Regions from separate parts of the Tessaracoccus sp. MC1756 genome, predicted to be linked through region 3. Evidence: predicted binding sites of a transcription regulator. Region 3 holds the regulator's gene; each other region holds the start of a gene.
What was found. The regulator HrcA, encoded in region 3, represses chaperone genes, less so after heat shock. The targets are predictions, from matches to a motif close to TTGGCACTCGNNNNNNNCGAGTGCCAA.

Region 1: the regulator HrcA is predicted to act here: its motif matches at 2,969-2,995, upstream of groES (co-chaperone GroES).
Region 2: the regulator HrcA is predicted to act here: its motif matches at 6,614-6,640, upstream of groL (chaperonin GroEL).

The regions. Positions count from the first base shown of each region.
Region 1 is NZ_JACJFZ010000002.1:262,412-271,980, forward strand. Features, by position in the region: gene H5393_RS06550 (DUF3427 domain-containing protein) at 1-408, opposite strand, end outside; gene H5393_RS06555 ((deoxy)nucleoside triphosphate pyrophosphohydrolase) at 399-803, opposite strand; gene groL (chaperonin GroEL) at 932-2,518, opposite strand; gene groES (co-chaperone GroES) at 2,534-2,830, opposite strand; gene H5393_RS06570 (hypothetical protein) at 3,208-4,071, shown strand; gene H5393_RS06575 (MFS transporter) at 4,294-5,493, shown strand; gene H5393_RS06580 (bifunctional 2-polyprenyl-6-hydroxyphenol methylase/3-demethylubiquinol 3-O-methyltransferase UbiG) at 5,502-6,380, opposite strand; gene H5393_RS06585 (8-oxo-dGTP diphosphatase) at 6,399-6,884, opposite strand; gene H5393_RS06590 (class I SAM-dependent methyltransferase) at 6,863-8,017, opposite strand; gene H5393_RS06595 (ABC transporter ATP-binding protein) at 8,014-9,569, opposite strand, start outside.
Region 2 is NZ_JACJFZ010000002.1:528,466-538,034, forward strand. Features, by position in the region: gene pulA (pullulanase-type alpha-1,6-glucosidase) at 1-4,542, opposite strand, end outside; gene groL (chaperonin GroEL) at 4,841-6,466, opposite strand; gene H5393_RS07880 (hypothetical protein) at 6,674-7,126, shown strand; gene H5393_RS07885 (DUF3263 domain-containing protein) at 7,131-7,403, opposite strand; gene manA (mannose-6-phosphate isomerase, class I) at 7,520-8,698, shown strand; tRNA gene H5393_RS07895 (tRNA-Thr) at 8,739-8,811, shown strand; gene H5393_RS07900 (trans-aconitate 2-methyltransferase) at 8,829-9,437, shown strand; gene H5393_RS07905 (DedA family protein) at 9,531-9,569, opposite strand, start outside.
Region 3 is NZ_JACJFZ010000003.1:121,205-130,773, forward strand. Features, by position in the region: gene H5393_RS09685 (16S rRNA (uracil(1498)-N(3))-methyltransferase) at 1-239, opposite strand, end outside; gene dnaJ (molecular chaperone DnaJ) at 236-1,408, opposite strand; gene hrcA (heat-inducible transcriptional repressor HrcA) at 1,420-2,433, opposite strand; gene H5393_RS09700 (MBL fold metallo-hydrolase) at 2,518-3,285, shown strand; gene H5393_RS09705 (inositol monophosphatase) at 3,293-4,069, opposite strand; partial or broken gene H5393_RS09710 (DUF3097 family protein) at 4,098-4,955, opposite strand; gene H5393_RS09715 (hypothetical protein) at 4,955-5,770, opposite strand; gene H5393_RS09720 (ABC transporter ATP-binding protein) at 5,755-6,465, opposite strand; gene H5393_RS09725 (GntR family transcriptional regulator) at 6,462-6,839, opposite strand; gene H5393_RS09730 (CDP-alcohol phosphatidyltransferase family protein) at 6,946-7,518, opposite strand; gene H5393_RS09735 (glycosyltransferase family 4 protein) at 7,592-8,608, shown strand; gene H5393_RS09740 (ABC transporter permease subunit) at 8,610-9,569, opposite strand, start outside.

The DNA of each region.
Region 1 (9,569 bases), on a different contig from region 3:
CGAGCTGCCCACGATGGCCGTCGAGCTGTGCTCCTGACGGAACACATAGCCCTTCGCGTGGAATCCCTCCGAGGCGCCGTCCAGCAGCAACACTTCGATGCGCGGCAGGTTGAGCAGTTCGTCGAAGGCGGCCGGCGAGTTGAAGCCCAGGTACGTCGAGGTGACGATGGTGCCCGCGCCCGGGAAGTCGAGCAGCGCCTGTCTCAGCGCGGCGATCGCGCCCGGCGTGACGAAAGCGACGGAGAACACGAAGCTCTCGGCGCGGCGCAGCTCGTGGCGGATCGTCCGCAGCATGGTGTCTCGGCCTTCGTTCACGATCAGCCGGGGCTGGTGGAGGCGGGGTGAGGTCTGCGTGCGGTCGACGAAACCGAACGTCAGGTCGCGGCCAAAGCCCGCTGTCAGCTCCATTGCCCGCGGGCCGCGAAGATCAGTTCGACGGCCGGGACGTCAGCCGGTGCCCACTCCAGCTCCGTCAGCTCATGGGCCTCCACCCAGCGCAGCTCGGAGTGCTCAGTCGGCGCAGGTTCACCGTCGACGATCCGGCACCAGTAGGTGCTCAGGTCCACGAGCCCGAACGTGTAGTGGTATTCGGTGCGGGTGAGGAAGTCGCCCACCTCGACGGTGCAGCCCAGCTCCTCGTCGATCTCGCGGCGCAGCGTCTCCTGCGGCGTCTCGCCGGGCTCGATCTTCCCACCGGGGAACTCCCAGAGCCCGGGCAGTGACATGGAGTCGCTCCGGCGGGCCGCCAGAATGCGTCCGTCCCGCACCGAAACCGCGCCAACCACAGTGATCCGCTTGCCCACTTCGCCGCCCTCCCAGGTCGGGGACCAGGCTAGCGCCGGCGCCGGCAGCTGGCCAGCTCGACGCCCGGGGAACGCAGAAGGCCCCGCCCGGGCGAACCGGACAGGGCCTTGCAGCGACTGGTGTCAGATCAGGCGTCTTCGTCTTCGCGCTTGTCGACGACGAGGGTTTCCGTGGTGAGCAGCAGCGACGCGATGGACGCGGCGTTGGCCAGCGCGGAGCGCGTGACCTTGACCGGGTCGATCACGCCGTTGGCAACGAGATCCTGGTACTCGCCGATCTTGGCGTTGTAGCCGTGACCGACCTCCATCTCGGCAACCTTGGAGGTGATGACGTAGCCGGCTTCGCCACCGTTCTCCGCGATCCAGCGCAGCGGCTCGGCGAGCGACTTGGCCACGACGTTCACGCCGGCGAGCTCATCGCCTTCGAGGCCGAGGCCGTCAGCGAGCACCGCGCCGGCATGGATGAGGGCGGAGCCGCCACCGGCGACGATGCCCTCCTCGATGGCCGCACGGGTAGCCGAGACGGCGTCCTCAATGCGGTGCTTCTTCTCCTTGAGCTCCACCTCGGTGGCGGCGCCGACCTGGATCACGCACACGCCACCGGCGAGCTTGGCGACCCGCTCCTGCAGCTTCTCGCGGTCCCAGTCGGAATCCGTGCGCTCGATCTCGGCGCGCAGCTGGGCCACGCGCCCGTCGACCTCGGAGGACTCGCCAGCGCCATCGACGATGGTGGTGGCGTCCTTGGTGACGACGACGCGGCGGGCGCGGCCGAGCACCTCGAGGCCAACCTGGTCGAGCTTGAGGCCGACCTCGGGCGCGACGACCTGACCACCCGTGAGGATGGCGATGTCTTCGAGCATGGCCTTGCGGCGGTCACCGAAGGCCGGGGCCTTGACGGCCACGGAGGTGAAGGTGCCGCGGATCTTGTTGACCACGAGGGTCGAGAGCGCTTCGCCGTCGACGTCCTCAGCCACGATGAAGAGCGTGCCCTTGGCGGCGATGACCTTCTCCAGCAGCGGGAGCAGCTCGTTCATCGACGAGATCTTGCCGCTGTTGATCAGGATGTACGGATCATCCAGCACGGCTTCCATGCGGTCCGTGTCGGTGACCATGTACGGCGACAGGTAGCCCTTGTCGAACTGCATGCCCTCGGTGAACTCGAGCTCGGTGCCGAAGGTCTGCGACTCGTCGACGGTGATGACGCCGTCCTTGCCGACCTTGTCGAACGCCTCGGCGATGAGCTCGCCGATCTGCTCGTCACGCGAGGAGATAGTGGCGACCGACGCCATGTCGGCGGTGGTGTCGACCACGCGGGCGTTCTCACGCAGGCGCTCGACGACGGCCTCAACGGCCTTGTCGATGCCGCGCTTGAGGCCGACCGGGTTGATGCCGGCGGTCACGGCGCGCAGGCCGGCGTGGACCATGGCCTGGGCGAGCACGGTGGCGGTGGTGGTGCCGTCACCTGCGACGTCGTTGGTCTTGGTGGCGACCTCCTTGGCCAGCTGGGCGCCGAGATCCTCGTAAGGATCGTCGAGCTCGACCTCCTTGGCGACGGTGACGCCGTCGTTGGTGATGGTCGGGGCGCCCCACTTCTGGTCGAGGACGACGTAGCGGCCCTTGGGGCCGAGCGTCACCTTGACGGTGTTGGCGAGTGCGTCAACACCGCGCTCGAGAGCGCGGCGGGCTTCCTCGTTGAAAGCGAGAATCTTTGCCATGGGTGAAATCAGCCCTTACTTGGAGACGACGGCGAGGATGTCCCGCGCGTTGAGCAGGAGGTATTCGTTGCCGTCGTACTTGACCTCGGTGCCGCCGTACTTCGAGAAGATGACGACGTCGCCCTCAGCGACATCGAGGGGGATGCGGTTGCCCTTGTCATCGATGCGGCCGGGGCCGGTGGCGATGACCTTGCCCTCCTGGGGCTTTTCCTTGGCGGTGTCGGGGATGAAGAGGCCCGACTGGGTCTGCTGGGTGGCCTCGAGGGGCTGGATCAGAATGCGGTCCTCGAGAGGCTTGATCGTGGTTGCCACGTCAAACACCTTCCTTTGTGTCTTCCGGCCGAAACCGGCTGAGATGTCTTCTTCTGTTGGACCCGGGCGTCGTCGCGGTGCCGCCTAGGCAGTTAGCACCCGAGGGTGTCGAGTGCCAGTCCCCAAACTATCGCGGCTTTAGCACTCAATCAAGCCGAGTGCCAAGACCGATGTGCCCGGCACACCCCCTCGCGGAACCCCGGCGCGGACTCTGCCTGAGCTTGGGTCCCGCCGTGAGCAATTGGATGGGGTCATGGCGGCGACACGCCGACAGAAGGCACCAAACGGCCCGCGACCCTATCCAATTGCTCACGGAGTTATCCACAAGCTGCAGAATCGCCCTTCCGTTAGCCCCTCGCGGCGGTGAGCATCGAGTCATGAGCGGTCTGACAGAGTTCCTCCCCGACGGCGTGATGAGCGCCCGACTCGCGCCTGAGCGAGCGCGCTCCCTGAACGCCCATGCCTTCCGGCAGCGACTCGAGCGGGTCTTGCCAGGGGTGTACGCCCTACCCCACGTGGCGTCGTCGCCGGAAGGCAGGCTCAGGGCGGTCGGCGCCTACGGCACGGACCTTGTAGTCACGAGGCACGCGGCTGCAGCACTGACCTGGTGGGAGGACCTGGCACTTCCGGAGACGTGGGAGTTGGCATGCCCGCGACCGATCTCACCCGGGTACGGGATGGCCGTGGAACAACGGGTGATCCCCGTGCAACTCACCACGCGCCTGGCTGGAGCCGCCATCACCGTGCCAGAACTGACCGTGTTGGATCTCATCCCGGACCTCGACGACGCTGTCGTCTACGAGGCGCTGCGTCGGAAGAAGGTGACCATCGGAACACTTCAGCGGGCACTCCGACTGACACCCAAGAGGCGCGGCAACAAGCGCCGCCGCGACATCCTCAAAGCCTGCGAGCAGCAACCCTGGTCCTTCCTCGAGAAGGAAGGACACGGGATCCTGCGTGGACACGACATCACCGGCTGGGTCGCCAACTACCGCATAAGCATCCAGGGGGTCACGTACTACCTCGACGCAGCCTTCCGAAGAGAGAAGGTCGCCGTCGAGTTCGACGGATTTGCCTACCACTCGAGCGCGGAGTCCTTCCATGGGGACCGGGACCGGGACGCCGACCTGGCGAGCATCGGGTGGCTGCCTGTGCACTTCACCGACAAGACGATCGGCCGGGTGGGCACGCTGCTGCCCCAGATCCTCGCGGAGCGGCGCGCACTTCTCAGTCTCGGGTAGGTGGTCGCCGTCCCAGTGCGTGAGCAATTGGATGGGGTCACAGACGCGACACGCCGACAGAAGGCATCAAACAGACCGTGACCCTATCCAATTGCTCACGACAGGCTTCGAGGTGTGCGCCTACCTGGGCATCCTCAAGGACGGTCAGGCGTAGCAGCTGGCCGCCGTCGGGACGGACGCCTGAGCAACCGCGCACCCCGAGTGCTCGCTACCATCGGGCGCATGACAACCGTCCGGACGATCCCCTTGGTGGACCGCAAAGCACGCTTCGCGGTCAACGCCATGTTCTTCACCAACGGCGCGATCGTGGCCAACGTGCTGCCCCGCTACCCCGAGATCAAGGCGGCGCTGGGCCTGGGCAACACTGTCTACGGCTTCGCGGTGGCCGCCATGCCGGTGGGAGCCATCGTGGCCGGCCTGACGGCTGCCTGGTTCATCCGACGGTTCACCTCCGCCCGCGTGGCGACCTACGGCACCATGCTCGCGAGCCTCTTCGTGCTGGCCGCCGGGGTGTCGCCGTCGCTGGCGCTGTTCGCCGGGGCGCTGTTCGCCGTCGGCGCAGCTGACGCCATCATCGACGTGGCCCAGAACGCGCACGGGCTGCGCGTGCAGCGGCGCTACGGCTCGTCGATCATCAACTCGTTCCACGCCTTCTGGTCCATGGGTGCCGTGGCGGGCGGGCTGATGGCCGCAGCCGCGATCGCGCTGCAGCTCCCGCTCGGGGTGCACCTGAGCATCTCAGCGGTGCTCTTCACCGTCGTCGCTGTCGTGGCGCAGCGCAACGCTCTGCCCGGTCACGACGGCGACGAGCGCGCCGTCGCCAACCCCCATGAGGTCGCCGACAAGGTCCGACGCGGCATCAGCCCCCGCATCATCGCGCTGCTGGCCGCTCTGTCGCTGATCTCGATCTCCGGCAGCGTCGTCGAAGACCTCGGCAACTCGTGGGCCACCCTGTACCTCCAGACGCTGGGCGCCCCGGCCGCTCTCGCCGCCTTCGGTTTCGTGTCGCTGGTGGGCGCCCAGTTCGTGGGCCGGATCCTGGGCGATCGCATGGTCGACCACTGGGGTGAGCGCGCCGTCGCCCGCTTCGGCGGCGTGCTGATCGCCGTGGGCATGGGCCTCGCCCTCGCCTGGCCGAGCGTGCCCGGCACGGTGCTGGGCTTCGCCGCGGCCGGCTTCGGCTGCGCCACCTTCGTGCCCGCCGCCATGCACGCCGGAGACAATCTGCCGGGACTGCGGGCCGGCACGGGGCTCACGATCGTCTCGTGGCTGCTTCGCGTGGGCTTCCTGGTGTCGCCGCCCATCGTGGGCGCGGTGGCGGACAACGTCTCACTGCGGATGGGCCTCCTGATCGTCCCGGTGGCAGGCATCTTCGTGGTGTTCCTGTCAGCGGTGCTGCAGGGGCGCAAGCTCGCGCCCTGACCCCCGGGCTACCTGCGCGCCGTGATGGTGTACGTCAACGGCACCAGGAACCGCTGGTGTTCGGGCAGCTCGTACGAGCCACCGTCCGCGGTCAGCGTCATCTGCGGCAAGGCGTCCCACGGGAGGGTCCGTCCCTCGTCCATCCCCGTGATGGTCAGCCCGGCCCCGATGAGGGCGCTGACGATCTCCGAGAGGGAATGCGGCCAGTCATAGGTGCGCACGTTGGTGAGCTTGTCGTCGCTGCCATAGGTGTCCTCGTCGTCCCACACCTCGGAGGTGCCGTCGGCCATGCCGCGGTACCGGACGACGAGTTCGCCGTCGGTGCGTTCGTCGTCCAGGGAGAACATGACGGGGTGCCCGTCGCGGATGTAGAACGTGCCGCCGGGCCGCAGGAGCTTGGCTATGCCGGCCGCCCAGGCGTCGAGGTCGCGGAACCACGTCACGGTGCCGATGGAGGTGTAGATGACGTCGAAGCTGCCCGGCACGTTGTCGCCGGCGTGCTGCACGTCGGTCTCGATGAAGGTGCCCGGAGCGCCGGAGGCGGCGAAGAGCCGACGTGCCGCCTCGAGGCTGGCCGGTGAGAAGTCCGCGCCCGTGACGCGAGCGCCCAGCCGAGCCAGTGACAGGGTGTCCGTGCCGATGTGGCACTGGAGGTGCAGCAGGTCGAGGCCCTCGAGCGGCCTGGCGGCCAGCGGGTCACGGCCGAGGGCCCGCGCCAGGGGTGCGCGGTCGTCGGTCACCACGCTGGAGATCTGTTCGGGGTCTTCGGCGTAGCGAGACACCTCGTAGGAGCCGGCCTCGTGGAGCGTGGCCCGCTCGTCCCAGTTCGCGCGGTTGGCCTCGCGGACATCGTCGTCCGTCACCTGCTGGTCGCCGAGTTTGCCCATGGCGGTGAGCTTAGGCGCTCATCGGGCGACGCGCGACACCTTCCAGCCGACGCTGTGCCCACCGTCGTAGGGGATGACGCCGTGGAACTGGGGCCCGTCGTCGAAGACGAGCGGGAGGAAATGGCGGTCACCGTCCCACATGGGCAGCTCCATCATGGTGGCCACGTCGTGCCAGCCCAGGTCTCCCTCGACGTTGCTGTCCGGGATGCTTCCGGTGAAACCGGTGATGAGGAAGACGAAGCCGAACACGTCGCGGCCGTTGAAGCCCGGCCACGCCACCGTGCCGCGCAGTTCCATCTCCGTGACCTCGATGTTGGCCTCTTCCCGCAACTCGCGGCGCATCGCCTCTGCGACGTCCTCGCCGCGCTCCACCTTGCCACCCAGGCCGTTGTACTTGCCCAGTTGCTCGTCGTGCGAGCGGGCCACCCGGTGGCAGAGCAGCACCCGCGTGCGGTCTGGCGACGTGATGTAGCCGAGGGTGGTCAGTTCGGGCGCGAAGGGCATGGCTTGACGGTACCAAGGGCGCGGCGGCAGATGAGGGCCCGCGTACCCCGCACGGTGCGGGCCAACACGATCGTCGCGGCGTTGGGCCCCTTGGGCTTCAACTGCCGGCGGAGTGCGGCCGGATCGATCTCCAGCCCGCGCTTCTTGATCTCCAGGGTCCCGACGGAGTTGTCGCGCACCCATGCGCGCAAACCCTTGAGGTCATAGGGCAGGTCCTCTAGCACCTCGAAATCCGTGGCGAACGGCGAGGAGACGGGCTCATCGGACGACAGGTAGGCGATGTGCGCATCGAGCAGCCACAGGTCGCGCTCCGGCTCGATCGCATCCAGCAGGCCCGCCCGGATCACCGCGCCGTCGGGCTCGATCAGGTAGCGGCCCACGGGCCGCACGTCCAGCGGACGGCGCCCGGCCGGGCCCAGTTCGTCCTGCGCCGACGCCAACACCACCGCCTGCGGCCCCTCGGGCAGTCCGCTCCACAGCGAGGCCTCCACGACGTCCCCGTGGTGGCTCACGAAGCACGCCTGGACGTCGCCCGGGATCAGTTCCTTGGGCACTCCCGGGCCGAGCTTCACGCAGGCGAACCGCTCCCCCGCCAGGTGCGCGAGCACGAACTCCCACGACGGCGCGAAATCGGCGACATTCCAGGTTCGGCCCCGCGCGGTTCGCCGGGCCGGGTCGAGGAACACTGCGGCCTCCGCAGGCACGTCGACGTCCTCAGCGGCAGCGACGGTGACCTCGCCGCCGCCCACCAGATCGAGGTTGTGCCGGGCCACGGCCGCGGTCTCGCGGTCCAACTCCACGGCGACGACGCGCAGGCCTGCGGCCGCGAACGCCATCGCGTCCGCACCGATGCCGCAGCCCAGGTCCCAGACCTCCGTGACGCCGGCGGCCAGGAACCGCTGGGCCCTCCAGCGCGCGACTGGTTCGCGGGAGGCCTGCTCCAGCCCGGCCGGAGTGAACAACATCTCCGACGCGCGGGTGAACTTCGCCACTCCCTTGCGCCGGAGCGCCGCCTGGGTCAGCGCCCAGGCGACCTCGTCGGCCGTGAAGCGCGCCCGAAGCCGCTCCCCCGCCTTCAGGGACGAGGGATCCGCTTCGAGCATCGCCGCCTCGAGTGCGGCCGTGCGCGTCACTTCTCGAAGTCGAGTTCCCGGGCGTCGAACTCCACGATCTCGTCGCCGAGTTCCTTCAGCAATGCGTGGCGGGCGGCGCGACGCTCGCGCTGTTCGATGGGGTCCGGAACGGGCGCGGCGGCGAGGAGTCGCTTGGTGTACTCCTCCCGCGGGTTCAGCAGCACCTGCTCGCGGCTCCCGGCCTCGACGATCTTGCCGTACTGCATCACGACGACGCGGTGCGCCAGCGAGTCGATGACGGCGAGGTCGTGCGAGATGAACAGACACGCGAAGCCGAATTCCTTCTGCAGCGTGGTGAACATCGCCAGCACCGAGGCCTGCACCGACACGTCGAGCGCCGAGGTGGGCTCGTCCGCGATCAGGAGGTCCGGGTTCAGAGCCAGGGCGCGGGCGATGGACACGCGTTGGCGCTGACCGCCGGAGAGCTCGTGCGGGTAGCGGTTGAACGCGGAGCGCGGCAGCTGGACGGCCTCCAGCAGCTCGTGCACGCGGTTCTCGCGCGACTTGCGGTCGCCCACCTTGTGCACCTCGAGCGGCTCGGAGATCACATCGCCGACGGGGAACCGGGGATTGAGGGAAGCGGCCGGGTCCTGGAAGATGACACCGATCCGCTTGCGGAGCCGGCGCAGTTCCTTACCGCGCATGGAGAGGAGGTCCTCGCCCAGCACCTGCACCTCGCCCGAATGGGACGGGATGAGCCCCAGCAGCGCCCGGCCGATCGTCGACTTACCGGAGCCGGATTCGCCCACCAGCCCGACGATCTCGCCGCGGCGCACGTCGAACGACACGTCGTCGACGGCGCGGAACGGCTTCTTGCCCGCGCGGTGGTACTCGACGACGAGGTTGCGCACGTCGAGGGCCGCCTCAGCCTCCTCCGCGACCGGGTTGGGCGCCTCGCCGAACTGGCCGGGGCCGTCGCCCAGGTGCGGCACGGCCGCCAGCAGCCTCTTGGTGTACGGGTGTTGCGGGTTGAGGAGCACCTGCTCGACGGGGCCCCGCTCCACGATGTTGCCCTTGAACATCACGGCCACGTTGTCGGCCATGTCCGCCACGACGCCCATGTTGTGCGTGATGAGCAGGATGCCGGTGTTGAGCTTGTCCTTCAGCGAGCGCAGCAGGTCGAGGATCTCGGCCTGCACCGTCACGTCGAGGGCCGTGGTGGGTTCGTCGGCGACGATGACCTCGGGGTCACACGCCAGCGCCATGGCGATCACGACGCGCTGGCGCATACCGCCTGAGAGCTCATGGGGGAACTGGTTCACGCGCCGCTCGGCGCCGGGGATGCCGACGGCCTTGAGCAGGTCGATGGCCCGGTTCCACGCCTGGCGCCCGTAGGCGACACCGTGCACCTCCATCGACTCGATGAGCTGGTCACCGATCTTGATGACGGGGTTGAGCGCCGTCATGGGCTCCTGGAACACCATCGCGACGCTCTTGCCGCGCACCTTGCGCAGCTCGCGGGGGCTGAGGTGGTTGATGGTCTTGTCGCCGACGCGGGTCTCGCCCTGGATGCGGGCGGTCTTCGGAAGCAGGCCGAGCGCAGTCGTCGCGG
Region 2 (9,569 bases), on a different contig from region 3:
CATGCTGCTGCCGTCGACACCGTCGGCTTGGACGGTGAGTTCATCGAGAGCCGCGCGGACGGCCTCCATGTTGGCGCGGGAGTGGTGGCCCATGAGGTCGAAGCGGAAACCGTCGACGTGGTAGTCGCGGGCCCAGGTGACCACGGAGTCGACCATCAGCTGCTCGGCCATGGCGTGTTCGGTTGCCACGTTCTCACAGCAGGTGGACTTCTCGACGCTGCCGGTCAGGCTGAGCCGGTGGTAGTACCCCGGCACGACCTGGTCGAGCACCGACTTGTCGGCCTGCCCGGATTGCGCAGTGTGGTTGTAGACCTCGTCCAGCACGACCTGGAGGCCCATGCCGTGCAGGCCACCCACCATCTCGCGGAAGGCGGAGGTCCGCTTCCCGCCGATCTGGTTCGCGTCGGAGGCGTAGGAGCCCTCCGGCGTCGAGTAGTGGAACGGGTCGTAGCCCCAGTTGAACGCGTCCTGGTCTGCCACGGCGGTCACGGCGGCCTGCTGCTCCGTCGAGGCCGGGCCGGCGTCGGGGACGACCGGTTCGACCTGCTGGGTGCGGTCCTCCTCGATGGTGGCGATGTCGAAGCTGGGCAGGAGGTGGACGGTGTTCATGCCGGCCTCGGCCAGTTCGGTGAGGGCGGCCACGCCGTCGCTGTCCTCCAGCGCGAACGCCTCGTAGGTGCCGCGCAGCTCCTCGGGGACGGTTTCGTCCGTGATGGAGAAGTCGCGGATGTGCAGCTCGTAGATGGTGCGGTCGACGAACTGGTCGATCACCGGCGCCTCGTTGCCCGTCCAGATCTCCGGCGCCCAGGCCGGGTCGTCGAGGTCGACGAGCACCGAGTGGGTGGAGTTGAGGGTGAGGCCGATGGAGTACGGATCCGTGACCACGTTGCGCTCGATGCGGTCCAGTGACGGGACGAAGACGCCCACGTCGAACTGGTACGCACGGTTCTTCCAGCCTGCTTCCCCGGTGAGCGTCCAGGTGCCGTCGGCCTGCTCGGCCATCGGCACGCGGGTGGGTTCGCCGGAGCCGGTGGAGTCGGCGAAGAGGAGCAGGTCGACGTCGGTGGCCGTCGGCGCCCAGAGGCTGAGCGACGCCACGCCTGCGGCGAACGTCACGCCGAGTTCGCCGGTGCGGGCGTCGGAGGCGTACAGGTCGTCGAGCACGCCCGGGATCTGCAGCCCGGTGAATGCCTCGGGCAGCCCGTCGGCGTTGCGCTGGATGACGGCGAGGTCGCCCTTCAGTGCTTCCTCGACGGCGGCGCGGTCGGCGTCGAGCTTCAGCGCGAGGAAGCCGCGCAGGTGGCCGCGGACCTCGAGTTGAGCCGCGGTGAGGCCGGCAGCGTCGTAGGTGAGGTCGCCGAGCTTGACCGCGGGCGTCCCGGTGCTGCTGGTGACGACCCCGTCGACGAGCGCCAGCCCGCCGTCCGCGTCGGTCCAGAGTTCCCAGGTGCGGGTGGCCGGGTCACCAGCGGCGACGGTCGCCGGCCAGGCGACGGTCTGCTGGTCGATCCAGTGGCCGAGCAGCTGATCGGTGCCGGCCAGCGGCGGATCCTCGACGGTGATCTCGAGCAGGTGGCTGTCGATGTTGTAGGCGAACGACACAAGCTTGTTCGCCGCCGTGGTGAAGGAGTAGTTCCCGGCGTTGGGAACGCCGCCGACCCCGTAGTTCTCGTCCCACGACTGACCGTGGGCGACCTTCACCTCGTAGCTGCCGGCCGGGAGGGAGGTGGTGGACCAGGTGTAGTTGCCGTCTCCCGTCGGGAACATGAGCGTCGCGAGGCACTCAGGCTGCCAGTCCCCCGGACACCCCGCTGCGGCGTTGAAGCTGCCGGGGAGGGTGACGATGGGGCTCTGGGCGGTGTTGAAGAACAGGTGCGTCACGGGGTCGTAGAAGAACGTCACCTCGGTTGCTTCGGTCAGCGTGTACAGCGAGTTACCCCCGCCCGGCACGCCGCCCACGCCGTAGTTGACGTCCCAGGAGCCGCCCACCGCGACCTTGTACTCGTAGCTGCCGGCCGGCAGCGAGAACGTGCCCGTGTAGAGCCCGCTCACCGGATCCAGCGTGAGCAGCGCCTCTGCGCAGTCGGGCTTCCAATCTCCGGAGCAGCCCATCGCAGCGTTGTGGTTGCCGGGGACGGTGACGGCGGTGGACCAGTCGATCTCACCGGCGTCGGGGGCGGCCTCGCCCAGGTCGGTGCCGACGACGACTGTGGTCGAGGCGGCGACCCGCGCGCCGCTGGCGTCGGTGCTCACCGCCCGCACCTCGAGGACGGTGCCGGGAAGATGCGCACCGAAGTCGCCGAAGACGCGCGGCTGGTCGGTCTCAGCGGTGCCGAGCGGGGTGTAGCTGCTGGAGCCGGCCACGCGGTAGGCGAAGGAGGTCTCCGCCCAGCGGTCGTCGGCGATGTCCGCCATGAGCGGCACCAGGCCGTCGGTGGGAGCGCCGGAGGTGACGGCGATCCGCTGGGCGTCGCCAGCGGGCGCGACCGGGGCACCGGCCTTGTAGACGACGGCGCTCAGCGCTGGAACGGTCAGGGTGACCGAGCCGTCGACGTTGGTCACGCCCGTGGTGGCGCCGTAGAGCGGCGCGTAGGTGGCGCCGGGCGTCAGGGTGGCGAAGTCGACGGTCTGGGGCGTCGTGGCGTTGTTGACGGCCACAAGGTACTCGACCTTCTCGGTGCGGTCGACGCGGGCGGCGGCGTAGACGCCGGCGCCGGATTCGGCGTAGAGCTCCGTCTGCGCACCGGTGGAGAGCGCCGGGTGCGCGAGGCGCAGTGCGGCCAAACCCGCGATGTCGTCGTAGAGCACTCCGTCGGTACCGAAATGGGCCCCACTGCCGGCGGACGAACCGTCGATCAGGGAGTTGTCGAGGTAGCTGGGCACCTGCGAGGCGAACATCGACTCGCGGGCGTCCTTGTCTCCGCCGTCGCCCACGAAGCCCTGCTCGTCGCCGTAGTAGACCACCGGCTGGCCGCGCGTCAGGAACATCAGTTCGTGCGCCAGTTCGGATCTCTGCTGCCGGTCCGCGGAGTCACCCAGGAGGAAGCCGACGCGGCCCATGTCGTGGTTGCCGAGGAAGGTGGGGAGGCTGGACGACGACGAGGTCGCGGTCGTGTAGTAGTCGTCGGCCGAGAAGAGGCCGGACAGGCCCTGCGCCGTGAATCCCTTGGCGTAGCCCAGGGCGCTGGACTGGTAGGCGAAGTCCAGCACGGAGTTCATGTCGGAGTTGCGGACGTACGGCGACAGCAGGCGCGCGTCGGCGTCGTAGACCTCGCCGAACATGAAGAAGTCGTCCTTGGCATGGTCCTGGATGGACTTGGTGAACTCCTGCCAGAAGACGAAGTCGACGTGCTTGGCGGTGTCGATGCGGAAGCCGTCGATGCCGAGGTCGGTCCAGGCCTGGTAGATGGCGGTCATGCCGTCGACGACGATCTGGTTCTCGGTCATGAGGTCGTCGAGGTCGCCGAAGTCCATGTAGCGGGCAGGTTCACCGGCCGGCCAGGCGGGGTCGAAACCGCGGTTGTGGTAAAGCGTCGGGTCATTGAGCCACGCCGGGAACTTCGCGTCCTCCATGCCCGCCGGGATCTCCGGGTCGTAGGGGAACGAGCGCTCGTCGGGGTGCATCAGCGGCATGGCCGCGGTGCCCGGTGCGTAGGCGGCGGGGTCGAACTCCGCCCCGTTGATGTCCTTGTACGGGCTGGCCGCCTTGGTGACGTAGGGCGGGTTGGTGCCCTCGTGGCCGGCGTAGTGGATCACGTCGGCGGTGTGGTTGGCGATGATGTCGAAGTACACCTTGATGCCCCGGGCGTGCGCTTCGTCGATGAAGGCGTCCAGTTCGGCGTTGGTGCCGAAGTGCGGGTCGATCTGCGTGAAGTCGGTGATCCAGTACCCGTGGTAGCCGGCCGACGCGTCAGCGCCGACGCCCTGCACCGGACGGTTCACGAACGACGGCGTGAGCCAGATGGCGCTCATCCCGAGGCCGTCGATGTAATCCAGCCTGTCGCGGAGGCCCTGGATGTCGCCGCCGTTGAAGAACGCCTTGTCGGTGGGGTCGAAGCCGGTCACCAGGCGGTCGGTGCCGCTGCAGTCGACGGGGAGCACGCCGTCGGCGGCGGGCCCGGTGGCGATGCAGGCGTCGTTGCCGGTGTCGCCGTTCTCGAAACGGTCCGTCATGACGAAGTAGAAGTTGTTGCCGGCGCCCGGGTCACGGAAAGGCGCAGCGACGAGCGCCGCGTCGGACTCCTGGTAGCCGTCCGGCAGGTCGGCGATGCCGAGGGAGACCTTGTTGGAGCCGTCCTCGAAGCTCACCGTGACCGCCGTGTCCGCAGCGAGGCGCAGGGGGTAGTTGCCCCCGTCGAGGCCGTAGGCCTCATCCCACGCGTTGTTGATCGCGATCTTGAATTCGTAGTTGCCTGCGGGGACAGTGAAATCGCCCGTCCAGAGGCCGTCGCCGTCGGCATCGGTGAGGCCGGTGACGGCACAACCTGGGTCCCAGTCGCCCGCGCACCCGAGTTCTGACTGGAGATCGCCCACCAGTGTCACGGCTGTCGTGGCGGCGGCCGCAGGGGCGGGCGGCGAAATTGCTGTGACAACGCCTGATGTGCAGACCAGGGCTGTGAGAGCGAAACCCGAGAGCAATCGGGAAGACGCTGAACGCGACATCGTGACTCCTTCGTCATTGCACGTTTGATCGTTCAAGTCCGCCCATCATGGCATTAGTCTCGAGGCAGATCAATACCCCTAGGGTTGGGAAATCCCTCCCCCACAGCCCCTGACCAGTCCCCGGGAACGCAGAAGGGCGGCCCCACCGAAGTGGGGCCGCCCTCTGGGTCTCAGGCGATCAGAAGCCGCCCATGCCGCCCATCTCGTCCATGCCGGGAGCGCCCGCGGGGGCCTTCTCCGGCTTGTCCGCGATGACTGCCTCGGTGGTGAGGAACAGCGCGGCGATCGACGCGGCGTTCTGCAGCGCCGAGCGGGTGACCTTGGCCGGGTCGATGATGCCGGCCTCGACCATGTTCTGGTACTCGCCGGTGGCGGCGTTGAGGCCCTCGCCCGCGGGGAGCGAGCCGACCTTCTCCGCCACGACGCCGCCCTCGAGGCCGGCGTTGAAGGCGATCTGCTTCAGCGGAGCCGAAGCAGCGGCGAACACGATCTGGGCGCCGATGGCCTCGTCGCCCGTCAGGCCCTCGACCGAAGCGAGCTTCGAGGCCTGCAGCAGCGCGACGCCACCGCCGGGGACGATGCCCTCTTCGACCGCAGCCTTCGCGTTGCGGACAGCGTCCTCAATGCGGTGCTTGCGCTCCTTCAACTCGACCTCGGTGGCCGCGCCGACCTTGATGACGGCGACGCCGCCGGCCAGCTTGGCCAGACGCTCCTGGAGCTTCTCACGGTCGTACTCGGAATCCGAGTTCTCGATCTCGCGACGGATCTGGGCCACCCGGCCTTCGATCTGCTCGGAGTCGCCGGCGCCTTCGATGATGGTGCACTCGTCCTTGGTGACGAGCACGGAGCGCGCCTGGCCGAGGAGGTCCAGGGAGACGGTGTCGAGCGACAGGCCGACCTCCTCGGAGACGACCTGGGCACCGGTCAGGATGGCGATGTCGGTCAGCATGGCCTTGCGGCGGTCGCCGAAGCCGGGCGCCTTGACGGCGATCGACTTGAACGTGCCGCGGATCTTGTTGACGATGAGGCCGGCCAGGGCCTCACCCTCGACGTCCTCGGCGATGACGAGCAGCGGCTTGCCGGACTGCATGACCTTCTCCAGCACGGGCAGGAGGTCCTTCAGCGACGAGATCTTGGAGTTGGCCAGCAGGATGTACGGGTCATCCAGCGTGGCTTCCATGCGCTCGGCGTCCGTGACGAAGTAGGGCGAGATGTAGCCCTTGTCGAAGCGCATGCCCTCGGTCATCTCGAGGTCGAGGCCGAACGTGTTCGACTCCTCGACGGTGATGACGCCTTCCTTGCCGACCTTGTCCATCGCCTCGGCGATGATCTCGCCGACGGTGGGGTCAGCAGCGGAGATCGACGCGGTGGCGGCGATCTGCTCCTTGGTCTCAACGTCGATGGCGAGTTCGCCGAGCTTCTCTACGATCGCCGCGACGGCGGTCTCGATGCCCTTCTTCAGGCCAACGGGGTTCGCGCCGGCCGACACGTTGCGCAGGCCCTCACGGACCATCGCCTGTGCCAGCACGGTGGCGGTGGTGGTGCCGTCGCCGGCGACGTCGTCGGTCTTCTTGGCGACCTCCTTGACGAGTTCGGCGCCGATCCGCTCGAAGGGATCCTCGAGCTCGATCTCCTTGGCGATGGACACACCATCGTTGGTGATCGTGGGGGCGCCCCACTTCTTCTCCAGGACGACGTTGCGGCCCTTGGGGCCGAGGGTGACCTTGACGGCGTCCGCAAGGGTGTTCATGCCGCGCTCAAGGTCGCGTCGTGCGGCCTCATTGAATTCAATCAGCTTTGCCATGGTGTTCGGGAGTCCTCCCGTCGATGGGGCGGCTAGCCCCGGGTGTCTTCAGATGTCAGGTTGAACTGCTGGTGCCCGCGACGGACGGCCCTTCCGGGCCTCACCGCAATTCGGTAGCACTCAAACGTGAGAGTGCTAACCCCATTATTAGCACTCTCCCCAAGGGAGTGCAAAGCTTCTGGGGCATCGGTTCACTAGAGTGAGCCCATGGACACGCCGCGGACCCTCAGGAACGTCGCCAACGCGCTCAATCTGTCCACCCCACTGGGGCTGGTCCTGGGCCTTGCCGGCCGTGGCCGGCCCCGCCGTCAGGGCCACCTGATCGTGTTCGAGCAGGTGAAGCTGCCGCTGGTCAACGCCAGCGCGATGACGGTGGGCGACGTCGTGCTGGTTCCCGGCAAGACGGTGGGCGAGGTCGAGGGGCGAATCCCTGACCTGCTCGCCCATGAGGAGGCGCATGCGTGGCAGTACGCCTACTGCCTGGGGTTGCCGTTCATCCCGCTCTACGTGATTGCGGTGGCCTGGTCCATGCTCCGCTCCGGGGACAGGGCCACGGCCAATCACTTCGAGGTACAGGCGGACCTGCTCAAGGGCGGCTACCGCGTGGGCACAAAACGCCCGCTGCGTGAGGGCCTGGCGGCGCTGAGGTTCCGTAGGTGACGGATCAGGCGTGGAGGCGGCGCGCCGAGCGCGCAGCCTGACGCTGGCTCCGCATGCGGCGCAGACGCTTCACGAGCAGCGGCCGGTAGGCCAGCGCGCGCGGGGTGTCGATCAGGGCGTTGAGTTGCTGGTAGTAGCGGGCCGACGACAGGGAGAAGCTCTCCATGATCGCCTGTTCCTTCGGCACCGCGGACGTGAACCAGCTGTCCTCGAAGTCGAGGATGGCGGCTTCGCGTTCGGTCAGGTCGACCGGCGTGTGCATGAGGGCCTCGGACATGACGGTCAGTTTAGCTGCAAACGACACCTGTGTCATTCAACTGCGGCAACACTGGTCCCAGTCCGAAGGTAGAGTCGCCTCTGCCCGCACACCACGTCCCTAGGAGCCGATCCCCGATGCGCCGACTCACCGGCCATGTCCAGCACTTCGCCTGGGGCAGCCACACGGCCATCCCGGGGATCCTCCGCCGCGAGCCCGACGACCGGCCATGGGCCGAGTACTGGCTGGGCACGCATCCGGGGGGCCACGCCTTCCTCGACGACGGGATGGCGTTGGCCACCCACGTCCAGGAGAACCCGGAGGTGGTGGGCGCCGCCGCCCGCGCCGAGTTCGGCGACAGGCTCCCCTATCTCATGAAGATCCTTGCCGCCTCCACCCCGCTGAGCCTGCAGGCGCATCCCTCGCGGCAGCAGGCCGAAGTCGGCTACGCCCGCGAATCGCTGTTGGGGCTCCACCCGTCGGAGCCCACCCGGTCCTTCAAGGACGACTGGCCCAAGCCCGAGGCGATCGTCGCACTCACCCCGTTCGAGGGCCTCCTCGGCTTCCGCGACCCGCTGGAGACGGCCGGCCTGTTCGAGGCCCTCGGTGTCGCCGACGAACTGGCCTCCGTCATCGGCCCGCTGCGCGACCGCGCCGCCGCCCCTGCCCTGCAGGAGGTCTTCCTGGACGTCCTCTCGCTCGACGAGCGGCGGCACCTGGTCGATGTGGTGCTCGCGGCAGCCGTGAACCTCCTCGAGGCCCCGGGCGCGCTGGGCGAGTTCGCCCGCACCGCCGTCGAACTCGACGAGCACTTCCCCGGTGACCCCGGCATCCTCGCCGCGCTCCTGATGAACCGCTTCACACTGCAACCCGGCGAGGCCGTGGCGCTGGAGCCCGGCATCATGCACGCCTACCTCCGCGGCGTGGGCGTGGAGATCATGGCCAGTTCGGACAACGTGATGCGCGGCGGCCTCACCCAGAAGCACATCGACGTGGACGGCCTGCTGCAGGTGGTCCGCTTCGAGCCCCTGCAGCCCACCGTCCTCGTCGCCGAGGGCGCGGACGGCGTCTACGTCTACCCCACGTCGTTCCCGGAGTTCGAGCTGTGGCTGGTGTCCCCCGTCGACGGTTCCCACCTCCCGGTACCGCGCTCAGACTGCGGTCGCATCGCGCTGGTCACGGCGGGCCGGTTCGTGCTCCAGGGCGACGATGGCGACATGCACCTGGAATCGGGCGACAGCGCCTTCCTCGCCGCAGACGAGGACGTCACGGTGCACGGTGAGGGCCAGATGTTCGTGGCCGCATCGGGCGCCTGATTCGGAATTCCGCGCCCCGGCTTGGCACAATAGGGCCCACGCCTCCTTAGCTCAGCGGCCAGAGCGCTCGCCTTGTAAGCGAGTGGTCGAGGGTTCGACTCCCTCAGGAGGCTCTGATTCAATTGCGCGCATGACCCCTGAGCCCAGCAAGTGGACCCGCATGATCCAAGCGGATCCCGATCACTCCCGCCGTTACATCCAGCGCTTCCGGACCATGGCGGCGCAGGGCAACGACCTCGACGGCGAGGCCCGCACCGTCGACGCCATGGCGCAGCGAGGCTCCCGCATCCTCGACGCGGGCTGCGGCCCCGGCCGGGTGGGCGGCAGGCTTCACGAGCTCGACCACACCGTCGTAGGGATCGACGTCGACCCGGCACTGATCGAGGCCGCCGGGCAGGACCACCCCGGCCCGACGTGGGTCGTCGGGGACCTGGCGGAGATGGACCTCCCGGCGCAGGGCATCGAAGCCAACTTCGACGTGATCGTCTCGGCCGGCAACGTGATGGGCTTCCTGGCCCCCTCCACCCGGGTTGACGTGCTGCACCGCTTCGCGACCCACCTGGCAGAAGATGGACGCGCCGTCATCGGCTTCGGCGCCGGCCGCGGCTACGACTTCCGCGACTTCCTCGCCGACTGCGCGCAGGCCGGGCTCGAACTCCAGATCCCGCTCTCGACGTGGGACCTCCGCCCCTTCACGGAGGACTCCACGTTCATCGTCGCCATCTGCGGCAAGGCGTGAGAAAGGGGCCGACCGTGGGGTCGGCCCCTTCCAGGGATCTCAATCAGCCGAGCGGGGCATCACAGTGCCCGGGTTCCACTCCTTAGCCGGTTCTCAAGCGCCTTCACCCGAATTGGGCTTGGCACGACGCCG
Region 3 (9,569 bases):
CGCAGGGCGGGAGGCTCGTCGTCGAAGACTTCGGTCACCTCGACCGTGAGCTCACGCTTCGCGGCGTCGATGACCGTGCCCCGCAATCCGAGTCCTTCGCCGTTGGCGAGGATCACGCTCTCCCCTGTCAGGATCCGCTTCACGCTGACGGCGTGGTGGGCCTCATCGCCGGTGACGACGACGCGCTGACCGGGCCGGACGGTGTCGTCGAAGGCGGCGAGGAAGAGGGGATCTGTCACGAGAACCACTCGCTCAGCTTGCCGAAGACACCCGCTTTGCCGGGCTTGGCGGTGACCGCCTCCGCACGGAGCTCGTCGCGGGCTTCGGCGAGCTGGCGCATCAGTTCGCGCTGGTGGTCATCGAGCTTGGTGGGGGTCTGCACCAGCAGGGTCACGCCCAGGTCTCCCCGGCCACCGCCCCGCAGTCGCGGCACGCCTCGGCCCTTCAGCGCGATCCTGGTGCCGGACTGCGTGCCGGACGGCACCTCGAGCGAGACCGTGCGATCCTCGACGTCGGACTTGTCCCACTCCGCCTCGAGCGTGGTGACGGCGACGGTGGTGCCCAGTGCAGCGGCGGTCATGGGGAGCTTGACGACCATCTCGAGGTTGTCGCCGTCGCGGCGGAAGCTCTCGTGGCTGTTGACGGCCAGCTCGACGTAGAGATCGCCGGCGGGGCCACCGCCCGGGCCGACCTCGCCCTGGCCCTCGAGGTGGATGCGGATGCCCGTGGAGACACCGGCGGGGATCTTCACCTGGAGGGTGCGGGTGGTACGCACGCGGCCCTCACCGGAGCACTCACCGCAGGGGCGCGGGATGATCGTGCCGTAGCCACGGCACGTCGGGCACGCCTGCGAGGTGCGGATATCCCCGAGGAAGCTGCGCTGGATCTGGGTGATGTCGCCGTTGCCGTTGCAGGTGGAGCAGGTCACCGGCTCAGAGCCGGGCTCGCCGCCGGAGCCGGTGCACTTCGGGCAGACGACGGCGGTGGCGACCTTCACCGGCTTGGTCACTCCGAACACTGCCTCGTGCAGCTCCAGGGAGACGCGCACCAGCGCGTCCTGACCCTGCCGCACGCGGGAACGCGGCCCGCGGCTGCCGGCCTGGCCGAACATGGCGTCGACGAGGTTGGTGAAGTCGAAGCCCCCGGCGAACCCGCCGCCGAACCCCGAGAAGCCCGCCCCGGCCGCACCCGCCATGGGGTCACCGCCTCGGTCGAAGACCGCCCGCTTGTTCGGGTCGCTCAGCACCTCGTAGGCCTCGCTGAGTTCCTTGAACTTCTCAGCGGCCTCGGCGTCCTCGTGGGCGACGTCGGGGTGGACCTTCATGGCACGACGGCGGTAGGCCTTCTTGATGCCTTCAGGGGTTGCGTCGCGTTCGACACCGAGGATGGCGTAGTAATCCTTGCTCATATTTCTTGCGTTCAGCCTTCGTTGAGGAATCTGCTCACGTAACGAGCCACGGCGCGCACCGCGGCGATGGTGGACGGGTAGTCCATCCGGGTGGGTCCGACGACGCCGAGGCTCGCCCGGAAATCGGCACCGTATCCGGAGGCCACCAGTGATGTCGACTGGAACCCCTGGGCGGTGTTCTCCTGGCCGATGCGAACGGTGACGTCATCGCCGCCCGCCTCACCGAGGAGACGCATGAGGACGACCTGCTCCTCGAGGGCCTCCAACAGGGGGCGCATGTTGGTCTCGAAGGCGGCGCCGGCCAGGTTCGGGACGCCGGCCACCACCACCTGCGAAGCGGGTTCGGCAGCGATGGTTTCCAGCACCGTCGCGACGACCGGGGCAGAGAACGCCCGGTCCTCCGGTGCGATGGTGTCGAGCACCCGCACCAGGGCGTCGGCGGCATCCGCAGCGGCCCGGCCCACCGTCGCGGAGGCCAACTTCTGCCGCAGCCCGTGCAGACGCGCCTCATCCAGCGCCGGAGCATCGATGACGCTCTGGTCGACACGCCCCGAGGACTGCACGACGATCACCATCAGACGTTCGGCGGTCAGAGAGACCAGTTCGATGTGCCGGATGACGTCGTGCTGCGCCACGGGGTACTGCACGATGGCGACCTGCCGGGTGAGTTGGGCCAGGAGGCGGACGGTGCGCATCACGAGGTCGTCGACGTCGACGGTGCCGTTCATGAACGTGGTGATGGCGGTGCGTTCCGCCCCCGACAACGGCTTGATGCGCGCGAGTTTGTCGACGAAGAGCCGGTAACCCTTGTCTGTGGGGATCCGGCCGGCGCTGGTGTGGGGCTGTGTGATGTAGCCCTCCTCCTCCAACGCCGCCATGTCGTTGCGGACGGTGGCTGCCGAGACGTCGAGCTTGTGCCGCTCCACGAGGGCCTTCGAGCCGACCGGCTCACGACTGGCCACGTAGTCGGTCACGATGGCCTTCAGGACTTCGAGCTTGCGGTCGTCGAACTTGCGGTCGTCTATCACGTCACCTCCACACTTGGTGCAGCCTACTCATTGGCACTCTCGTTTACCGAGTGCCAGTGTACCGCCCCTACGATGGGCATCATGACACTCGACTGGACCCCCGTGACCGACCGCGTCTTCATGACCACCGTGGAACCCCACCGGGTCAACGTCGGGCTGATCGTCGGCGAGACCGGGGCGATGCTGATCGACACCGGCAACTCGCCCGAGCAGGGTGCGGAGATCCTGGCCTCGGCCACCGCGCTGGCCGGCGTTCCCGTGACGCACGTCCTGCTGACCCACGATCACCACGACCATGTCAACGGCCTGGCTGGCATGGGGAACGAGGTCACCTCGATCGCGCACGAGAAACTCACGGCGGTCCCGGTCTCCCGCACGTTCTCGATGGCGCTGGCGGTGGATCTCGGCAACCTGCGGGTGGAGGCGCTGCACTTCGGGGAGGGCCACACCGACAACGACGTGCTGGTCTTCCTGCCCGGCGAGAACGTCGTCTTCGCGGGCGACCTCCTGGAGGAGGGCTCGGACCCTCAGATCGACGACCGCGGTTCGCTGAGCAACTGGCCCACCGTGCTCGACGGTGTCCTGGGCGCCGCCAACGCCACGACGCGGTTCGTGCCCGGCCATGGCGCTGTTGTCGACCGCGACTACGCGTTCATCCAGCGCGCCGAGATCGGCATGCTCTACGGCCAGACCGAGATGCTGATCCACCAGGGCACGAAGTTGGAGGACGCTGCGGCGGCCACGGAGTGGCCCTTCACCGCCGAAACGCTCGCCGTGGCCCTGCCGAAGGCCTATGCCGAGCTGAGGGCCAAGGGCGTCGTGCCGAAGCGACACCTGCCCCTGATCTGAGCGAGCCTCAGATAATGGGCCAGTTCTGCTGGGCCACCATCCAGCTGAGCGTGTCGCCGGCGACCAGCAGGCCGCCGCGCGAGCGTGAAGTGAGGCTGTAATCCATGCCGTCGATCGTGCGGCTGATGCCGCCGTTCTCCACCACCATCAACGACCCCGCGAGGTGGTCCCACGGGTGGAGGCTCGAGTAGAACATGAAGTCGAACGTGCCGTCGAGCACGGCCGGGTAGTCGAAGCAGCACGCGAAGTGGCTGCGCACCACGGGGCTCAGCCTGCCGTCGGCGTCGAAGCCGCGGAGCTTGCGCTTGGACGAGGCGCCCAGTGGCGGGCGGTCATGACGCCGGCGTTCGATTGCGTCGCCGTTGAGCCGTACCCCGGCCCCACGCTCGGCGACATAGGCGCGGCCGGTCTGGGGCTGCCAGATCCAGCCACGGGTGGTGACGCCGCCGCGGACCTCGGCGAGGATGACGCCGTGTTCGGCGCGGCCGTGCACGAAGTTCCGGGTGCCGTCGATGGGGTCGATGATGAAGGCGTGGTCCGCGTTACCCAGCCCCTTGAGGAGCGACGGGTCCGCGAAGACGGCCTCCTCCCCCACGACGACGGCATTCGGGAAGGCCTCTTTCAGCCGCCGGGTGAGGTACACCTCGGATTCGTGGTCCGCGACGGTGACCAGGTCTCCGGGCTTCTTCTCGTTGACGTCGGTGTCGGCCAACAGCCTGAACCGCGGGGTGATGATCTCCGCAGCGGTCTCCTTGAGCAGGCCCAGAATGCCTTCGGTGTCCATGCCGCTTACCTTAGTGGTCTGCCGGGGGTCAGGCGTCGAGGTGGTCCTGCGTGACGAAATCGATGAGGGTCTCCACCTTGGTGTTCAGCTGCGACTCGAGGTCGCGCCAGCTGCTGACCCGGGCCAGGATGGCCTGCCAACCGCGCGCGATGTCGGCCTGATCGGCGTGCGGCAGGTTGAGCGCCTTGAGGGTGCCGAGTTTGAAGTCGACGTCGCGGGGCACCACCGGCCAGGCTTTGCGGCCGATGCGGGCCGGGCGGACCGCCTGCCAGATGTCGATGAACTCGTGCCCCTCGATGAGCACGACGTCGCGGTGGCCGGCGCGGTAGACCTCGGCCGCGATCCGCGACTCCTTCGACCCGGGCACCAGGTGGTCGACCAGCACGCCCAGCCGACGACCCGGTTCGGGCCCGAAGTCCTGCACGATGCGGGGCAGGTCGTCGATACCGCCGAGGTATTCGACGACGACGCCCACGTGCCGGAGGTCCTCGCCCCACACCTTCTCGATGAGTTCCGCGTCGTGGCGTCCCTCGACGTAGATGCGGCTTGGCAGGGCGACCTTGGCCTTGACGGGCTCCTGGCTCGTGCGGGAACCGGAGGCCGTGTACTTCGGCTTGACCGGCCCGCCCCGCAGCGGAGCCCGGAGCGCGACGGGCTCGCCCTCCAGCAAGAAGCCGGGCCCGAACGGGGCGGAGCGCCGCTTGCCGTGCCGGTCCTCCAGCACCACGAGGCCGTTCTCCCAGCCGACCACGGCGCCGCAGAAGTCGTCGAACACGACCACCAGGTCGAGTTAGTCGGCCCCGGCTCGTGTGTGGGTCAGATGGGCCGTCTGCCAGCCCGGGGCCAAGACGTCTCGCGCGTATCTGTCCACGGTGGACGACGCTATCAGCGCAACTCCACCTTCTTGTCGAACGACACCGACGCCCAGACAATCGCCACTGCCGAGAGCACCAGCATCGTCAGGAACATGCCCACGGGCACAACGCTCTGCTCCTCGATCGTGAAGATGTTGACAAGGCGGGCCTGGAAGCCCACCGTCCCCGCTTCGTCGAACACCAACTGCAACGGGAGGAAGGCCCCGAGGACGGCGGTGACCTGGCCTGCGATGTAGAAGAGGAACCACACCAGGATGGGGCCGCCGATCCCCATCTTGCTGCTCCAGGCTTCGCTGCCGACGGCCGCCGCGAAGTAGTACGACGCGAGCCAGACGAAGGGCCAGACGAGGATGAAGACGATCAGCAGTGCGATCACCCAGCCCGGGAGCATCCGCCCCATCGAGTCGAGGGCGCCGGCGATGGCGTCGTTGACGTCCCCCACCGATCCGCCGCCCACCACAGCGAAGGACACTGCGGCCAGGTAACCGAGTCCGGCGGCGACCACCAGGGCGAATACGCTCAGCGCGTAGGCGTAGAGCAGCTTCACCCAGAAGATCGTCGAACCCTTCACCGGGATGGCCCGCGTGAGGTACCCCGTCTTCGAATAGGACGAGCGGTAGAAGTCGAACCCGAGCCACACGGGCACCGCTGTGGGCACGGCGAACGCGCCGATGACGGTGAGGACGGCGAACAGGGTGTTGACCGGGGCCGGGAGGAAGACGGCGGCCAGCGTCGCCAGACCGACGACGAGCACCGCTCCCCCGACGATGATGAGGTACCAGCGCAGGGTACGCCGGATCTCGTGCTTGATCAGTTTGCCGACCATCGGTAGACCTCCCGGAATAGCTGGTCAATGGACATGTTGCGCTCGGCCCGCAGGTCGTCGACCGAACCGCTGAGCAGGATCTGCCCGTAACGCATGAACGCGAAGGAATCGAGGACGGGCTCGAGATCGTGGATGAGGTGGGTGGAGATGAGGACCAGCGCATCCTCCGGGAGATCCCGGACGATGGCGGAGAGCAGGACTTCCCGTGCCGCAGGGTCGACGCCGGAGATGGGTTCGTCCAGGAGGAAGACCTTCGCGTCGCGCGACATGGCCAGGGCCACCTGGACCTTCTCCCGCATGCCCTTGGAGAGCGTGTTGAGTTTGCGGTGGGTGTCCAACTGGAAGAACTTGAGCAGGTCGCGGCACTTGGCCTCGCTGAAATCAGCGAAGAAGTCCTTGAACATGCCCACGCAGCCGTCGATGGTGTCGTTGTCTGCCAGGAAGCTCGCGTCGGGCAGGAAGCTGACCATCGCCTTGGTGTCCGGCCCGATGGGGGTGCCGTGCACACGGACCTCGCCGTCGTACTGCGTCAGTGCCCCGGCCAACACCTTCAACAGGGTGGTCTTGCCAGAGCCGTTCTCCCCGAGCAGCCCGACGATCTGGCCGCCCTCGAGCGAGAGGTTCAGGTCGTTGAGGGCAGGGAACGCGCCGTACTTCTTGGTCACGTGGGCGATCTGGATCGCCGGTGCTGTCATTCTTGGGCTCCTTCTGCGGGGGCCGACCAGCGTCGGCCCAGTAGGTCGCGGGCGGCGGTGAGGCTCATGCCGAGCCCCTGGGCCCGCCGCGCGAAGTCATCTGCCGCGCCCGCCGCGAGACCGAGGCGGGCCTGCTCGATGACGGCCGGATCGTCGGTGACGAAACGGCCGGTGGTCCTCTCGGACCTGGTCATGCCCTGCCGCTCGAGTTCGGCGAGGGCGCGTTGGACGGTGTTGGGGTTCACCTTCAGCTCGCCAGCCAGGTCGCGGACCCCGGAGATCCTGGCCCCCGCTTCCCACTGGCCGGTGACGATGCGACGGATGAACTCGTCGACCAACTGAAGCCAGATAGGGCTGCTTGCGTCGAACTCCATCTCACCTCCCGATGTCTCACTGTATTAGGTACTTAATACAGTAGCACAGACAGGAGGCCGCGCAAGGAGTTTTCCGATTGGTGTCGCCCGCGGGGCTGCCGATGGATCAGGACGCGCGGCGCTGTTCCTGGAGGCGGATGTCCCGGGCGAAGGAGTAGGCCACGAGCGCGACGCTCAGGCCGGTGCTCCACTGCACCACCGTGATGGGAACGACCGGCGCGAGAGCCGTGACGGTGACGAGGGCCTGCAGGCCACCGATGAGCCGACGAGACTGACGGAACGGCAACGGGAGGAGCCATTGCGGCCGGAACCTGCCGCCCAACAGGAACAGATAGCGCGCCGCGCCCATCAGCAGGATCCAGGGGGCCAGCGGCACCAGCGCAAGGCTGAGTATGAGGAGCACCGCCGAATCGACCGCGACGTCCCAGCGGGCGCCCCGCTCGGTCACAGTGTTGGTGCGGCGCGCCACGGCGCCGTCCACGGCATCCAGCAACGCCGTCGGGAGCGCCACGAGGAACAGCGCCCAGCTCCGCCCCGGCAGGTGACCGAGGTAGCCGAGCACCACCAGCACCGCGCAGACGCCGCCGAGCACCGCCCTGCCCAGCGTGATCCGGTCCGCCGGGGTAAGCCTCAGCTCAGTCACCCAGCGGCCCAGCCGTGCGGCGGTGGGGACGCTCATCGCCCGAGCCTAGCGGCGGCGCCGTGTCGGAGTGGCTGCTTATGATGCAGAAGACGCCCAAGGAGGAGGCACCGTGGCCACAATCTCTTTCGCGCACTGGCGCAGCCCCCAACCCAGCGGCGGCAACCGCTACGACGACGAGCTCATCGCCGGTCTCCCGGCCGCCGGGGTCGACCTCCGGGTCAGAGCGGTGAAGGGCGCCTGGCCACTGCCCACCGACAGCGAGCGGCGGGCCCTCCCCCAGTTGCTCGCCACGGGCGACGAGTGGTTGATCGACAACATCGTCGGTTCGGCGGCTCCCGAGGCGATCATCGACGCCGTGGAGGGCCGTCGGGTGACGCTGCTGATGCATTACTTCCCCGCCGACGACCCGTCCCTGTCGCAGGAGGACCGCGCCAACCTGGGCGCGTCCGAGGCGCTGGCGGTCCGGGCGGCCAGCCGGTTGGTGGTCCCCAGCGCATGGGCCGCGGCCGAGGTGGCGGCGCGCTATGGGCGCGACGACGCCGTCGTGGCGCGGCCCGGGGTGGTGACGGGGCCGTGGCCCGGGTCGTCGGCCGCAACGCCGTCGTTGCTGTGGCTGTCGAGGCTCACTCCGGGCAAGGACCCGATGACGTTCATCGAGTCGCTGGCCCACCTGCCGGACCTGGGATGGACGGCGCGCCTTGTGGGTCCAGACGATGTGGACCCCACCTTCACGCGGTTGGTCGTCGCGCGGATCGCCGAACTAGGCCTGGCTGGGCGCGTCTCCGTCACCGGAGCACGCACCGGCCCTGCGCTCGAGGCCGTGTGGACCGGCACCGATCTGCTGATCCACACCTCACGGGCCGAGATGTACGGCATGGTCGTCGCGGAGGCGGCCGCCCGCGGGATCCCCTCGGTCGTGAGCGGCGGCACGGGAGCAGTCGAGGCCCAGACGAGCGGAGCGCAGTTCTCCCCCGGCGACAGCGTCGGCCTGGCCGCTGAACTGCGCTCCTGGCTCACCAACGCCGACCTGCGCCGGCGTTGGAGTGCGGAGGCGCTGGTCCGCCGCGCCGGAATCCAGACGTGGTCCGACACCGTGGCGACCGTGGCCGCCGCGCTGCGCGGGTGAACTACCAGCGCAGCTGCTCTGGCGCGACGCGCGCGAGCACCCGCGATTCGACGAACTCGACCAGGGTGTAGGCGAGCAGGGCGAGCACGGTCACCACCACGACGGTGGCCCACAGCGACGTGTACTGGCTGGTGGCCGCGTCCACCGCCATCCTGTTGCCGAGCCCCGAGCCCGTGGCGAGCCACTCCGCCACCGTCGCGGCCAACAGCGCTGTGGGGGCGGCGATCCGGGCCGCGGCGAAGAAGGCGGGCGCCATGGCTGGGAGGCGGCCGAGCCACAGGGTACGGCCCGGGGAACTGTCGAACGTGGCGAAGACATCGGCCACCTGGCCCGGCAGCTGGCTGAGGCCGTAGAGGCACGCGACCATCGTCGGGAAGAAGGTCATGATGGCCACCACCACTGCGGTGCCGAAGGCGCCGCGTCCGAGCGCTGCCACCAGCAGGGGAGCGATGGCGATGATGGGCACGCACCGCAATGCCACGGCGACGGGGGTCAGCGCCTCGCGGGTGCGGTCCGACAGCGAGAAGACCCCGGCCAACACTACCCCCACGCCGAGTCCGGCGAAGTAGCCGGGCACCGCGACGGTGGCCGTCTCCGCCACCGCGTGGAGCAGCCCGGCCCGGTTGGCTGGGGCCTCGGGGCCGGCGACGAGCCACTCCCACACGTGCCAGGGTCGCTTCGCGAAGTACGGATTGAGCCCCGCGGCGGCGAACCCGGCGGCCCACCCGCCGATGACGAGCACCGCCGCGACCAGGGCTCCCCCGGTCGAGGCCAGCGCCCGGCGCCAGCCGGGACGGGGGCTCACGTTCGACGGCGCGAGCAGTACGGGCGGCGTCTCCGGGGCGATCCGCCGGGCCAGGGCCGCCACGGCCTGGTACCCCAGTAGGGACACGGCGGTGGCGAGCAGCATCAGGGCCCAGAGGCCGTCGGTGTCGAGGCTGCGCAGGGCCAGGGTGGACAG